One region of the Mesorhizobium sp. M0478 genome, then DNA from elsewhere that is predicted to be linked to it. Evidence: predicted binding sites of a transcription regulator. Region 1 holds the regulator's gene; the other holds the start of a gene.
What was found. The regulator PhoB, encoded in region 1, activates phosphate uptake and scavenging genes when phosphate is short. The targets are predictions, from matches to a motif close to TGTCATNNANCTGTCAT.
Positions count from the first base shown of each region.

Region 2: NKI64_RS31330 (DUF1045 domain-containing protein) is a predicted target of PhoB. The motif match lies at 1,576-1,592, and genes of this name have one in related genera.

Region 1 covers NZ_JAMYRH010000001.1:386,477-393,941, forward strand. The annotation lists gene xylF (D-xylose ABC transporter substrate-binding protein) at 1-388, opposite strand, end outside; gene NKI64_RS01860 (ROK family protein) at 655-1,890, shown strand; gene phoB (phosphate regulon transcriptional regulator PhoB) at 1,921-2,610, opposite strand; gene phoU (phosphate signaling complex protein PhoU) at 2,627-3,331, opposite strand; gene pstB (phosphate ABC transporter ATP-binding protein PstB) at 3,373-4,197, opposite strand; gene pstA (phosphate ABC transporter permease PstA) at 4,215-5,531, opposite strand; gene pstC (phosphate ABC transporter permease subunit PstC) at 5,528-6,988, opposite strand; gene NKI64_RS01890 (substrate-binding domain-containing protein) at 7,085-7,465, opposite strand, start outside.
Region 2 covers NZ_JAMYRH010000024.1:17,621-25,085, reverse strand. The annotation lists gene NKI64_RS31335 (alpha-D-ribose 1-methylphosphonate 5-triphosphate diphosphatase) at 1-692, opposite strand, end outside; gene NKI64_RS31330 (DUF1045 domain-containing protein) at 727-1,434, opposite strand; gene iolB (5-deoxy-glucuronate isomerase) at 1,689-2,501, opposite strand; gene NKI64_RS31320 (hypothetical protein) at 2,693-2,941, opposite strand; gene iolE (myo-inosose-2 dehydratase) at 2,951-3,868, opposite strand; gene iolD (3D-(3,5/4)-trihydroxycyclohexane-1,2-dione acylhydrolase (decyclizing)) at 4,014-5,864, opposite strand; gene NKI64_RS31305 (bifunctional 5-dehydro-2-deoxygluconokinase/5-dehydro-2-deoxyphosphogluconate aldolase) at 5,898-7,465, opposite strand, start outside.

The DNA of each region.
Region 1 (7,465 bases):
TGTTGTCGAAGGTCAGGTAGAAGACGTCCTTGTTCTCGATCAGGCGATCATAGCCGACGACCGGAATGCCTTCGTCCAGCGCCTTCTGCACCGCCGGGCCGATGGCCGAGGCGTCCTGCGCCAGGATGATCAGCGAGTTGGCGCCCTGCGAGATCAGGCTTTCGACGTCGGTCAGCTGCTTGCCGGGATTGGACTGCGCGTCGGCCGAAATGTACTTGTCGCCGGCGGCTTCGATCGCCGTTTTCATCGCCGCCTCGTCGGTCTTCCAGCGCTCTTCCTGGAAGTTCGACCACGACACGCCGATGACCTTGTCCTTCGCCTGCGCGACCGACATCAGCGCCAGCGACATGGCGACACCCGCCAGCATGGCGGCTGCAAATCTGTTCATTATAACCCTCCCTGCGCCGCCCACGGCGCGACAAAACCGGCCCGAAGGCCTGCACAAAGAGGCTCCATTTTTTCGAGCCTCGAAAAAATACTGGTTCAATGATAAGGCACTGTCAACATCGATTATGATGGATTCTGATGGCGTTGCCGAATTTTTTCGAGCTCCGCAATAAACAATGACAGGGCTGCCGGCGTCTGCCAATATTTGGCTGGTGCCGTCGAACGCCTTCACTATCATGAGGCGCGAGGAGGCCGGGAGGAAAACAAATGTCGGTTGGGATCCGCCACGACGATCTGCGCCGTCGCAACCGTGCGATGGTGATTTCGGCCGTGCGCCGGGCCGGCCAGCCGTCGCGGACCGAGATTGCGGCGACCACCGGCCTCAGCCATTCGACGATATCGGCAATCTCGTCTGATCTAATTCAAGAAGGCATCCTGATTGAAGGCAAGCCTGGCGAGACCGGCTCGCTGAAACGCGGCCGGCCGCAGGTCGGCCTTGGCCTCAACCCGGAAGCGGCGGCGGTCATGACCGTGGTGCTGTCGCTCAATTTCCTGTCCGTCACCGTCATCGACTATGCCGGCCACGTCGTCGCCGAGGAACAGCGCCGGCTGGACACGCTGACCAAGCCGCGCGACGAGCTGATTGGCGAATGCGTAGCAATCGTCCGGCGGCGGCTTGAGGATCCCGACCTCGATGTCCAGAGCATCGCCCGCATTGCCATGGGCATCCAGGGCATCACCGATTCGCAGGCGCGGGCCATGCTGTGGTCGCCAATCACGCCACTGACCGACATTGCCTTCGCCGACATGTTGGAAGCGGAATTCGGCATTCCTGCCACCATGGAGAACGACTGCAATATGATGGCGGTGGCCCTGCAATGGCGCCAGCCCGAGCGCTACCGCGACAATTTCATCGCGATCCTCTTGTCGCACGGCATCGGCATGGGGCTGGTGCTGAAAGGCGAACTGTTCACCGGCACCCATTCCTCGGGCGGCGAGTTCGGCCACATGATCCACCGTCCGGGCGGCGCGCTCTGCCGCTGCGGGCGGCGCGGCTGCGTCGAGGCCTATGCCGGAAACTACGCCATCTGGCGCAGCGCCAAAATGATGAGCGAAGATGCCGAGCCGGTCGATATCGGCGACGCTGATATGCGCGCACTCGCCGCGCGCGCCCGCGAAACCGATGGCCCGGAGCGCGAAGCCTATCGCAAGGCCGGTGAGGCGCTCGGCTTCGGCCTCGGCAGCCTGTTTGCACTGATCGATCCGGCACCCGTCGCCATGGTCGGCGTCAGCGCCGCCGCCTTCGACTTGATCGAACCGGCATTGCGCGAAGCGATCGCCCAGACCGCCGGCGGCCAGCACTCGAAATCGATCTCCTTCGACACCGAGCCCAACGAGCTGCCGCTGATCCGCGAAGGCTGTGCCATGCGCGCGCTCGGCTTCGTCGATCAGGAGATTTTCGCGCCGGGCATTCAGGCCAAATCCGGCAAGCATGTCGCCTGAATGGCCGGCAACGGCGCGACGCGCAGCATCCTAGTCTTCCCTGATCGCGTAGCCGGCGCCGCGAATGGTACGGATGACATCCGGCATGCGGCCGTTGTTGACCGCTTTGCGTAAGCGCCCGACATGGACGTCGACGGTTCGCTCGTCGATGTAGATCGTCTCGCCCCAGACATTGTCGAGCAGCTGGCTGCGCGAGAACACGCGGCCGGGATGGCGCATCATGAATTCGAGCAGCCGGAACTCGGTCGGTCCGAGCCTGATCTCGCTCTTCTTGCGGTAGACACGGTGCGACTCGCGGTCGAGCACGATGTCGCCGACCTTGAGCACGCTGGACAGCACTTCCGGCTTGGCCCGGCGCAGCAGCGCCTTCACGCGCGCCATGAACTCCGGCGTCGAGAATGGCTTGACCAGATAGTCGTCGGCACCGGTGGACAGGCCGCGCACGCGATCGCTTTCCTCACCGCGCGCGGTCAGCATGATGATCGGCAGCCGCTCGGTTTCGGGCCGCACTCTAAGCCGCCGACAGAGCTCGATGCCGGAAACAGCGGGCACCATCCAGTCGAGCACCAGGAGATCGGGCACGTTTTCCTGCAGGCGGATCTCGGCCTCGTCGCCGCGTGTCACCACCTCGACGTGATAGCCTTCGGATTCGAGGTTGTAGCGGAGGAGCACGCCTAGCGGCTCCTCGTCCTCCACGACCATGATGCGTGGCGCGATCATAGGCAGTTCACCCTCATCAGGCCGGCGTGGCCATCGCCGTCTCGTCCTGCTTCGGACGATTGGCGGGCAATTGCTGGCCGGTCAGCACATAATACGCATTTTCGGCGATGTTGGTGACATGATCGCCGATGCGCTCAAGATTCTTGGCGCAGAACAAGAGATGCGTGCAGGCGGTGATGTTGCGAGGGTCTTCCATCATGTAGGTCAAGAGCTCACGAAACACGGACGTGTATTTGACGTCGATGCGCTCGTCGTCATTCCTGAGTTTTGCAAGAGCTGCCGCATCGGTGGCGGCATATTCCTCGACGACGCCTTGCACCTGGATCAGCACCAGTTGCGCCATGGCATCGATGGAGTGCGAGAGGTCGCGCGGCGTGACGCTCAAGCCCACGGTGCCGACGCGTTTGGCGATGTTCTTGGCGAGATCGCCGATGCGCTCGAGGTCGCCGGCCATGCGGATCGAGCCGACCACGGCGCGCAGATCGTTGGCCATCGGCTGGCGCTTGGCGATCAGCGTGATGGCGCGGTCGTCCAGTTCGCGCTGGCGCGCATCCATGATGGCGTCGTCGGAAACGACACGCTGTGCCAGCGCATTGTCCGAATTGAGCAGCGCCCTGGTCGAGCCGCTGACCATCGAGCCTGCCAGATCGCCCATGTCGCGGATCAGCTTGCTGATCTGCCCGAGCTCTTCATCGAAGGAGGCGACGGTATGTTCACCCATGATCTTGGTCCTCGTGCCTGAAAATTCACCCGCCGGACGGCTCAGCCGAAGCGGCCGGTAATGTAGTCCTGGGTGCGCTTGTCGTCGGGGTTGGTGAACATCTTGTCGGTGGCGCCCTCCTCGACGAGATAGCCGAGATGGAACATCGCCGTGCGCTGCGACACGCGCGCCGCCTGCTGCATCGAGTGGGTGACGATGACGATCGTGTAGTTCTGGCGCAGTTCGTCGATCAGCTCCTCGACACGGGCGGTGGCGATCGGATCGAGCGCCGAGCAGGGCTCGTCCATCAGGATCACCTCCGGCGACACGGCGATGGCGCGCGCGATGCACAGGCGCTGCTGCTGGCCGCCGGACAGGCCGGTGCCGGGCTCCTGCAGGCGGTCCTTGACCTCGTTCCAGATCGCCGCCTTCTTCAGGCTCTGCTCGACGATCTGGTCCATGTCGGACTTGCGCTTGGCCAGCCCATGGATGCGCGGGCCGTAGGCGACGTTCTCGTAGATCGACTTCGGGAACGGGTTGGGTTTCTGGAACACCATGCCGACGCGGGCGCGCAGTTCGACGACATCGATGTTCTTGTCGTAGATGTCGTCTTCATCGAGCGTGATCTTGCCGGTCACCCGCGCCGAATCGATGGTGTCGTTCATGCGGTTGAGGCAGCGCAGGAAGGTCGACTTGCCGCAGCCGGACGGGCCGATCAGCGCCGTCACCTGGTTCTGGCGGACGTCGAGATTGACGTCGAACAACGCCTGCTTCTCGCCGTAGAAGACGCCGACCTTGTCGCCGCGCATCTTGATGACTTCGTTCGACTTGGCGTTCATTTTGTCGCCCACTGCATTCTCAAGGGACTGTTCGGTCATGATGTTCATACCAAATTGCCTTTTTTCTACCAGCGCCGCTCGAAGCGGCGCCGGAGCACGATCGCGGTGATGTTCATGGCCATGAGGAAGACGAGCAGGATGATGATGGCGCCGGACATGCGCTCGACAAAAGCGCGCTCAGCCTCGTTTGCCCACATATAGATCTGAACCGGCAGCGCGGTCGCCGGATCGAAAGGCGTCGTCGGATAATCGGCGACGAAAGCGACCATGCCGATCAAGAGCAGCGGTGCTGTCTCGCCGAGCGCACGCGCCAGGCCGATGATGGTGCCGGTAAGGATGCCTGGGGCGGCAAGCGGCAGGATGTGATGGAACACCATCTGCATCTTGGAGGCGCCGAGACCTAGGGCCGCCGAGCGGATCGACGGCGGCACCGCGGCGAGGGCGGCGCGCGTGGTGATGATTATGGTCGGCAATGTCATCAAGGTCAGCACCAGGCCGCCGACGAAGGAAGCCGAGCGCGGCATGCCGAGGAAGTTGATGAACACGGCAAGGCCAAGCAGACCGAAGACGATCGACGGCACCGCCGCGAGATTGTTGATGTTGACCTCGATCAGGTCCGTAAAGCGGTTCTTCTTGGCGAACTCCTCCAGATAGATCGAGGCGGCGACGCCGATCGGCAGCGCCAGCAAAAGCACGATCACCATCATGTAGAACGAGCCGATGATGGCCACGCCCATGCCCGACGTTTCGGGCCGGCTGGAGGCGCCATAGCTGAACAGGCCGGTGTTGAAATGCTCGGCCATCGCGCCATCGGCTTTGAGCTTGTTCATCCAGTCGATCTGCTGGTTGGACACCTTGCGGCGCGCTTCATCGACGCCGAGGTCGATCTGACCCTTGAAGGCCGAGTCGAGGTTCGCGGCAGCCAGGATGTCGACGTCACGCGTCCTGCCGATCACCGACGGATCGGCGGAGACGATGTCGCGCAGCTGGACGCGGGCGCCTTCCGACAGGAAGCCCTTGAGCTTCAGCATCATCGGCTTGTTGGCCGGATCGATGCCGAGCTTGGCCACCAGCGCGTTTTCGGCGAGCTTGGGATAGTTCGCCTTGATCAGCACGGTAGGGTCGGTGGCGCGCTTGCCGGAGGGATCGATCACCTTCTCGTCGAAGGTCACCGGCAGCGTCACGGTCGTCTGCCAGAAGGCGGTGTAGCCTTTCGAGACGATGGTGATCAGCATGATGGCCAGGAACGCCAGGCCCACCGAGATCGCAATCACGCCATAGATGCGGAACCGGCGTTCGGCGGCATAGCGCGCCTTCAGCCCGATGTCGCGGCGCGGACGCGCGACGGCACCCGCCATCGTGTCCAGGGGGATGTCGGTCATTCGTACTGCTCCCGGTACTTGCGCACGATGTAGAGGGCGACGATGTTCATCACCAGCGTCAGCGCGAACAGCGTCAGGCCGAGCGCGAAGGCGACCAGCGTCTGCGGTGAGTTGAACTCGAGATCGCCGGTCAGCTGGTTGACAATCTTGACGGTGATGGTCGTCATCGCCTCGAACGGATTGGCCGTCAGATTGGCGGCGACGCCCGCCGCCAGCACGACGATCATCGTCTCGCCGATGGCGCGCGACGCCGTCAACAGGATGGCGCCGACGATGCCGGGCAGTGCCGCCGGCAGGATCACCCGCTTGATCGTCTCGGAGCGCGTGGCACCGAGGCCGAGCGAGCCGTCACGCATTGCGCGCGGCACCGCGGTGATGATGTCGTCGGACAAAGAGGACACGACCGGGATCAGCATGACGCCCATCACCAGGCCGGCGGTGAAGATGCTCTGGCCCTGGATGAAGGGAGAGCCGCCGGTGAGGGCTGCCGAGAGGTCGCGCAGGAACGGTCCGAGCGTGACCACGGCGAAGATGCCGTAGACGATGGTCGGGATGCCGGCCAGCAGTTCAAGCGCGGGCTTGACCACCGACCGGACGCTGCGCGAGGCGTATTCGGACATGTAGACCGCCGACATCAGCCCGACCGGCACTGCGACCAGAAGCGCAACGGCGGCGATGTAGAGCGTGCCGGCCAGTAGCGGGATCAGGCCGAACTGACCCTGGCTGCCGCCGGAACCGGCGGCGGCGAAACGCGGATCCCACACCGTTCCGAAGAAGAAGCTCATCGGCGACACGCTCTCGAAGAAGGTGATGGTCTGGAACAGCATCGACAGCACGATGCCGACCGTGGTCAGGATGGCGATGGTCGAGGCCGCAAGCAGCCCCCACAGCATCAGCTTCTCGACGTTGTTGCGCGCCCTGGCGCGCGGCGCGATCTGCCTCAGCGCATAGAAGGCGCCGGCGACCGACAGCGCGAAGGTCAGCACGGCGCTGAACAGGCCGAGCCGGTCCTGGACCTGGTTCGCCTCGACCGCGATCGGAATCATATAGTCCTGGGTGTCGCTGGCCAGTGCCACGCCCTTGGCGGCGAGCAGCGGCTGCAATTCGGCGAAAGTAGCGGGAAGTGCGGTATCGCCATCGAGCCGGCGCAGGCCCTTGGCCAGGCTCTTCACCAGGCTGGCGTCGAGCGCTTCGCTGGCCACCTTTGTGTCGGCGGTGCGCTCGGGCAAAGCGGCATGGATATGCCGGTCGAGATAGAAGGAAGAGCCGATATCCCAGACGGCGAGCAAAAGGACGGCAGGCAGGACCGCGATCAGAAAGGCCCACCAGCCATGATAATGCGCGCGCGAATGCGGCTTGACCTTGCCGGTATCCTGCGCCGCGGCGCGCTGGCGGCCGATCACAAAAGCGACCACGCCTATGGCAATGACTATGGCGAGTACGAGCAAGGACGACATCACCCACCCCAGGGAAAATTCAGATCGCCGCCGCCGTTGCGGCAAGCGGCGAAATCAGGGCGCGGATTTGGTCCGCGCCCTGATCCGGTCGGTTGATTACATTGTCTTTCCGGCGGCGAAGGCGTCGCGCTGGCCCTGACGTTCGGCGTCGGGAGCGGAAACCAGGCCGTACTGGGCGAGCGGGCTTTCCGGGCCGATCATCTGGTCATCAAGGAAGAACTCGACATATTCCTTGAGGCCGGGAACGACGCCCAGATGCGCCTTCTTGACGTAGAAGAACAACGGCCGCGACACGGGGTACGTGCCATCGGCGATGGTCTGCGTCGAAGGCACGATGCCTTCCACGGTAGCGACCTTCAGCTTGTCGGCATTGTTCTCGTAGAAGGCGAGGCCGAACACGCCAACGCCGGTCTTGTTGGAGTCGATGCGGGCCAGCGTCTCGGTGTAGTCGCCATCGATGTCGACAGCCTTGCCGTC
Region 2 (7,465 bases), on a different contig from region 1:
ATGCCCCGCTCGTTGCAGGCGGCTGATATCGCCACCCGGTTCGGTCCCGAATTCTTCGCTGATTCCGACATCCGCTTTTCGCAGAACAATTGGAAGTCGCGATCGGTCAATTTCAGCTTGCGCTGATAGTAATGGGCGTAGGTCTCGAGATTGACGAACTGACGCTGTCCCGGCGCATGGTCCATCAGCGAGGCCAGCTTGACCCGCCCGTCGCCATCGAAATTGGCGAAAGCCCGCAAGCAATCCGGCGCCGAGACCTCGCAGCGCAGGTGCAGGAAATGGTCGGCCCGCAACCGGTCTTTCGCGACGCTGTCCTCGATCGCGCCGGCGAGCTTGCGGATGTCGTCGGAGGTAATATCCGCGTCCTCGTCCATGCCGACACGCAAAGCGTCGAGCACGGTGGTGATGCCGGCGGTGGCCACCTGCGCGTCATGGGCAAGGACGGCGGCGATCGGGTTCCAGCGCACTTTCGGGCGCGGCGCATAGTGGCCTTCGAGATGGTCAGTGTGCAGCTCGACCAGGCCGGGAATGATGTAGTCGCCGCCCATGTCCTCGCCGCCCATGCTCCCGCCGGTGTGGCCGGTGCCGGCGTCGACGCCGGAGATAAAACCGTCGCGCAGCACGAGCGACCCTTCGACGATCTCGTCGGCAAGCACGATGCGGGCGTTGTGGAGAACAGTTTCGGCGGTCATTCAGGCAGTCCTTGCTTACTCGGACGAATTGCGGTCAGGCGGTTTTTCGGGCAGCGCGGCGGCCGAGCGCATGATGCGAAAGCACCATGAACGGAGCGCCCGGTTCGGTTTCGACGAACAGCGTCAGCGCATCCACCAGCACCGGCTGCTGCAGCACATCGGCGAACAGGCTGTCAATTGCCGCGCGCAGACGTTGGCTTTCCTGCGGCCCGGCCCGGCCGGACAGCGTCATGTGGAAGCGAAAGGTCTCAAACACATAGGGATAGCCCCACTGGCAGAGATTGCGGAACTCGGCCGGCTTCAGCGAATCCAGGCTGCGCCGCTCGATCTCGGCCTCGGTGAGCGGCGCGCGAAAACGGTCGAAGCTAAGCACGACATAATCGGCGAAACGGTTGAGCGGCGGCAGCGGGCCTTCCGGCACCAAAGCGAAGAAACCATCGATCTGGCTGACGACCAGGCGCGGGATGGTGACCGTCGGCGTTGCTTCGGCAAAGGCGTCCAGCGCCGCGCGCAACGAGCTTTCGGTTTCGTTGGCGGCCAACCGGAAGGGCGCTTTCAGCGTCGCATGAAAACCGTAGCGCCGCGCCGATGCGGTGTGAAAGGCGACTTCGGCCGCCGACAGCTCGCCCACCGCCTCGACCGGCCTGGTGGCGGCGCCAAAGGGGTCGCGGCCCAGCCAGTTGGCGGCGATCCGCGCCAACGGCTCGTCCTGCCTTGGGGTGAAATAGATGGCGTAGCGCATCGAAAATCCTCCTTAAAGCGCGCCGAAACCGAACCGATGGCGCGACGCGCTTTAAGTCTTTAATTTGCTGCATGTCGTCATCCCAAAAAAGCTGCGCACTTTTGGGCGACATGCACTGGCCCGCTGCCATAGGTGATTTCCATGACGGATTGACGAAGCTTATGCGGGTTTTCGAAGGCAAATCGACCCCATGGATCGTTAGCCGACGATTTTTTCCTGCTTGACCAACAGCTTCCGCCGCAAGTGAAGGCCGATCAGGCCTTCATCAGCCATTCGTGCTCGGGCGCGTTGTGGAACTTCCACGTCCGCTTCGGCCCGGCCATGACGTTGAGGTAATAGAGGTCGTAGCCGTGGCAGGCGGCGCAGGGGTGATAGCCCTTGGGCACCAGCACAACATCGCCGTCCTCGATCGCCATGGCTTCGTCCAGCTCGCGGGCGCCGGTCTTGTCGGCGTCGGTGTAGACGCGCTGGAAGGCAAAACCCTGTGGCGGGTTGAGGCGGTGGTAGTAGGTTTCCTCAAGATAGGATTCGGCGGGCAGATTGTCCTGGTCGTGCTTGTGCGGCGGGTAGCTCGATGTGTGGCCGCCGGGCGTGATGACCTCGACCACCAGCAGCGAGTCGGCCGGCTTACCCTCGGGCAATATGTTGGTGACGTAGCGCGTGTTGGTGCCTTTGCCCCGAGTCTCCTGGCCGAGGTCGTGGGGTGCGATGACGCGAACGGGCAAGCCGCCGCCCAGGCCCGGCGCCGAGCAGACCGCGAGCTCGAGATCGGTGTCGGCGGTGACCGACCAATCCGACCCCTCAGGAATATAGACCGACCACGGCTTGCCCTCGAAGGGCGACATGCGCTCGCCGAGCAGGCCAAGTTCCCGGCCGCCGGCCTTGGCCGTGCCCTTGCCGGTGACGAACACCAGGCAGACTTCGCGACCGCCCGTCTTACCCGAGGCGTTTTCGCCGGGCTTCAAACGGTGCAGGTCGAAGCCGACATAGGTCCAGCCGGCGCTGTTGGGCGTGACATGCGCGACGCGGCCATGGCCCTTGTCGGCTTTGACGAGCAGTTTCGACATGTTTTGTCTCTCCTATCGCATGTCTTCGAGGTCGGCCTCTCAACTTCGTCATCCTAGGGCGAAGCAGGAGCGAAGCTCCGTCGCGAAGACCCTAGGATGACGAAGCGAGGGACATTCCGGCCAATCACCGACGTAGGCGATACGCCAGGTGTCGAGTGTCCGACCCGCAAGCCCTTCCGAGCCACGGCCGTTCATTCCTTCGGTTCGGCGTCCGCCTTCGCTTCGCCGGTCTTCGGTCGATCAGGCGTAGCCTTGCTCTCCTCCACCGGCTTGTAAAGATAGAAGAACTGCCAGACGGCGTAGGCGGCAAAGCCGAGCGCAATGATGCCCCAGAACGGGGTGCCGGAGGCGAATTCTATTCCGGCCCAGATCACGCAGACGGCGACGACGGCAACGCGCCGCCACAGCGGCCGGAAGAACGGGTGCTCGTAATCCTTCATCGGACCGGCTTACGCATTGGGAAAGCCTTGCGTCTCGACCGTGTAGCCGGCCGCCGTCATCACCCGCATCAGCTCCTTGTAACCCACTTGGGCCATCTTCAGCGGCGGGTTCTTTTTCGGGTCCTGCTCGGCCTCGACGACGAACCAGCCTTCATAGCCATGGTCGGCGAAGCGCTGCACGATGGCGCCGAATTCGAGCGAACCGTCGCCAGGCACCGTGAAGGCACCGAGCGCCACGGCGTCGAGAAAGGACTGCTTTGTGCGGTCGAGCCCGTCGATCACGCCCATGCGCACATCCTTCACATGGACATGGCTGATGCGCTTGTGGTGGTTGTCGATGGCGCGCAGCACGTCGCCACCGGCAAAGGCGAGATGCCCTGCATCGAGCAGCAACGGAATGCCTTCGCCGGAATGGCGCATGAAGGTATCGAGCTCCGGCTCTGTCTCGACCACCGCCGCCATGTGATGGTGATAGGACAGCGGCATGCCTTGCTCGGCGCACCATTCGCCGAACTCGGTGAGGCGCCTGGCATAGGCCCTCATCTCGTCATTCGACAATTTCGGCTTGGTGGCGAGAGGCCTGGAGCGATCGCCCTGGATCGAGCGGCCGACCTCGCCATAGACGATGCAAGGCGCATTCACCGCCTTGAACAGGTCGATCATCGGCTGGATGCGATCCTTGTTCTTGCCCATGTCCTCATCGACCAGCGTGCCGGAGAACCAGCCGCCGCACAGCGTCACGTCGGCCTGCTTCAGGATCGGCAGCATGATTTCGGGGTCGTTTGGAAAACGCCGGCCCATTTCCATGCCGGTGAAGCCTGCCGAGCGCGACTGGCGCAGGCACTCTTCCAGCGAGACGTCGTCGCTGAGTTCGGCAAGATCGTCGTTCCACCACGCAATGGGGGACATGCCCAGTTTGGCTTTCAAGTTTTAGCTCCGGTTTCTTGTTCACCCTCCCCCTTGTGGGGAGGGTCGCTGCGAAGCAGCGGGGTGGGGTGCGGCGCCAGACCCCCACCCGGACCTGCGGTCCGACCTCCCACAAGGGGGAGGTAGGGGGCAGCGCTGACTTGCATCAATCGCCAATAGTCTGCATCTGCCGCTTTTCGTCATAGGCTTTGCGCGCTGCGTTGACCTGCGGCCGTGCTGACACTTCCGGCACCGCGACATCCCACCAATGGCCGCCCGCGTCGGTGGAAATCAGCGGGTCGGTGTCGATGACCAGTACGGTGGTGCGGTCGTTGGTTTTCGACTTTTGCAGCGCGGTCTCCAGGCCAGTGATCGACGGCACCTTCTCGGCAATAGCGCCCATGCTCGCCGCATGCGCGGCGAAGTCGATGTCGGGCAGGATCTCGTGGCGCGCGTCCTTCAAGAGGTTGTTGAAATTGGCGCCGCCGGTGGCCATCTGCAGCCGGTTGATGCAGCCATAACCCCTGTTGTCGAGCACCACGATGGTCAGCTTCAGGCCAAGCATCACCGACGTGGCGATTTCGGAATTCATCATGAGGTAAGAGCCGTCCCCGACCATGACGACTATCTCCTGGTCGGGCTTGGCCATCTTGGCGCCGAGCCCGCCGGCAATCTCGTAGCCCATGGTCGAGAAGCCATATTCGCCATGGTACGAGCCGGGCGCGCCTGCCTGCCAGAGCTTGTGCAACTCGCCCGGCAGGCCGCCCGACGCGTTCAGCAAGGTCACGCCGGACCCCAGCGCGCGCTGCACGGCGCCGATCACCTGCGCGTCCGACGGGAAGGCGGCGTTGGTCGACGCCGTCACCTTGGAGGCTTCGGCCTGCCAAGCCTTCTTGCCTTGGGTCGCATTGTCGGTCCATGTCGCCGGTGCTTTCCAGTTCCCCAGCGCAGCACCGAGTTCGGCGAGCCCTTCGGCCGCATCGGCGACCAGCGGCAGCGCACGATGCTTGCCGGCATCGAAAGGCTGCACGTTGAGTCCGATGATGGTCTTGCCGGAATTCTTGAACAGCGCCCATGAGCCGGTGGTGAAATCCTGCAGGCGGGTGCCGATCGCCAGCACGACATCGGCCTCTTCCGCCAGCCGGTTGGCCGCGGACGTGCCGGTGACGCCGACTGCCGCCATGTTGAGCGGATGTGTGTCGGGCTGCGAGGATTTGCCGCCTTGCGTCTCGCAGACCGGAATGCCGGCGCTCTCGGCGAATTTCGCCAGTTCATCCGAAGCCTGCGAATACAGCACGCCGCCGCCGGCGATGATCAGCGGTTTTTTCGCACCCTTCAGCGCGGTGACCGCCGCCGCCAATTCATGCCGGTCCGGACGCGGCCGGCGCTGGTGCCAGACGCGCTCGGCGAAAAAGCTCTTGGGATAGTCATAGGCCTCGGCCTGCACGTCCTGGCAGAGCGACAGCGTCACCGGGCCGCATTCCGCCGGATCGGTCAGCACCTGCATGGTCCGCGCCAATGCCGGGATGATCTGCTCGGGACGGGTGATGCGGTCGAAATAGCGCGACACCGGACGGAAGCAGTCATTGACCGTCGCGGTGCCGTCGGAAAAGTCCTCGGCCTGCTGCAGCACCGGGTCGGGAATGCGGTTGGCGAAGACATCGCCCGGCAAAAACAGGACGGGCAACCTGTTTACATGGGCGAGCGCCGCCGCCGTCACCATGTTGAGCGCACCGGGGCCGATCGAAGAGGTCGCGGCCATGAAGCGGCGGCGGAAATTGGCCTTGCCATAGGCGATCGCCGCATGCGCCATCGCCTGCTCATTGTGGGCGCGGAAGGTCGGCAATTCGTCGCGCAGCTGGTACAGCGCCTCGCCGATGCCGGCGACATTGCCGTGACCGAAGATCGCCCACACACCGCCGAAGATGGGCACTCGTCTGCCGTCGATCTCGGTCATCTGCTTGCTCAGAAAGCGGGTCAGCGCCTGCGCCATCGTCAGGCGGATTGTCTTGCTCATGGTGTTTTCCTCCGCAGTCCTCTTGCCGCGCCTTTATGCTGCTTTACGGCCACGCGCGGCAAGCCACGCTTCGGTCAACTGTTCGAAGCGCGCGGCCATGTCGGCGATAGCCTCGTCATCCGTCATCTTGCCCGCCAGCCATTGTTCGGCGGCGTGGACGAAGATGGTGCGGCCGACGGCAAAGCCCTTGACGATCGGCGCCTTGGCGGTGGCGGCAAAGGCCGCTTCCAGTTCGTCCTGCGGCGCTTCGAGACCCAGCAGCACGACGCCACGACACCAGGGATCGTGCTTCAGGATCACCGCTTCGATCTTCGCCCAGGCGCCGGCCGACGCCTGCGGTTCGAGCTTCCACCAGTCCGGCTTGATGCCAAGCGCATAGAGTTCTTCCAGGGCGCGCGGGATGGTCGTTTCGTCGAGCTTGCCGTGCTTGCCGGCGATGATCTCGACCAGAAGCTCCCGGCCGACCTTCCGCGCGGCTTCGAACAGCGAGCGCAGCTTCTGCTGCTGCTCATCCTTGAGCGCTGCCGGATCGTCGGGGTGATAGAAGCACAGGCATTTGATGCAGTGGTCGACCGGCCATTCCACCAGTTGCGAGCCGATGTCCTGCGAGAACTCGAAGCGCAGCGGCCGCGAGCCCGGCAGTTCGACGGGACGGCCGAGCCAGGCAAAGGGGTGGCGGGCGAATTCGAACATTGCTTCGCGGCCATGCTTCTCGTCGATCAGCATGCCATAGCCGTCGCGGCCGGCGGCGACTTTCGCCGCAGCCTTGACCGCCAGCACCTTGAAATCGCGGATGCGCGCCGGATCGGCGCCGGTCTTTGCCGCGACGTCCTCAAGCTGCACACGGTGGTCGCAGGCGAGCGCCATCATCGAGGGGATATCGCGGCGGCGGGTCGTCGCCCAATGGATGTGGTTGATCGCCTCGTCCTTGCGCAACGCTAAGTGCTTGCTGCCGTTCTTGAGGAAGAACTGCAATTCCTCGAAGGTCGGATATTCCGGCGCGCAGAGCAGCCGCGACACGGCGAAGGCGCCGCAGGCATTGGCCCAGGTCGCCGCCGTTGCCAGGTTTTCGCCACCGAGCCAGCCGCGCAGAAAACCGGACATGAAGGCATCACCCGCGCCGAGCACATTGTAGATCTCGATCGGAAAGCCCTTGCCGACGATACCGTCTTCCAGATCGTCGCTGACCGGCCCGTCATAGACGATGCAGCCCATGGCGCCGCGCTTCAGTACGATGGTTGCCTTAGACAGCGCGCGGATCGTCTTCAACGCACTCAGGCAATCGTCGGCACCCGACGCGATCATGATCTCTTCCTCGGTGCCGACGATGAGATCGCAATCGGGCAGCACCGTCTTCAGCTGGGCCGAGACGCGGTCGGATTTGACATAGCGCTCAAAACCTTCGGCATGGCCGGCGAGGCCCCAGAGGTTGGGGCGGTAGTCGATGTCGAACACCACCTTGCCGCCCCTGGCCTTGATGATGCGGATAGCCTTGCGCTGGGCGGCGTCGCTGTTGGGCCGAGAAAAATGCGTGCCGGTGACGACGATCGAGCGGGCCGAGGCGATGAAGGCTTCATCGATGTCTTCTTCGGCAAGCGCCA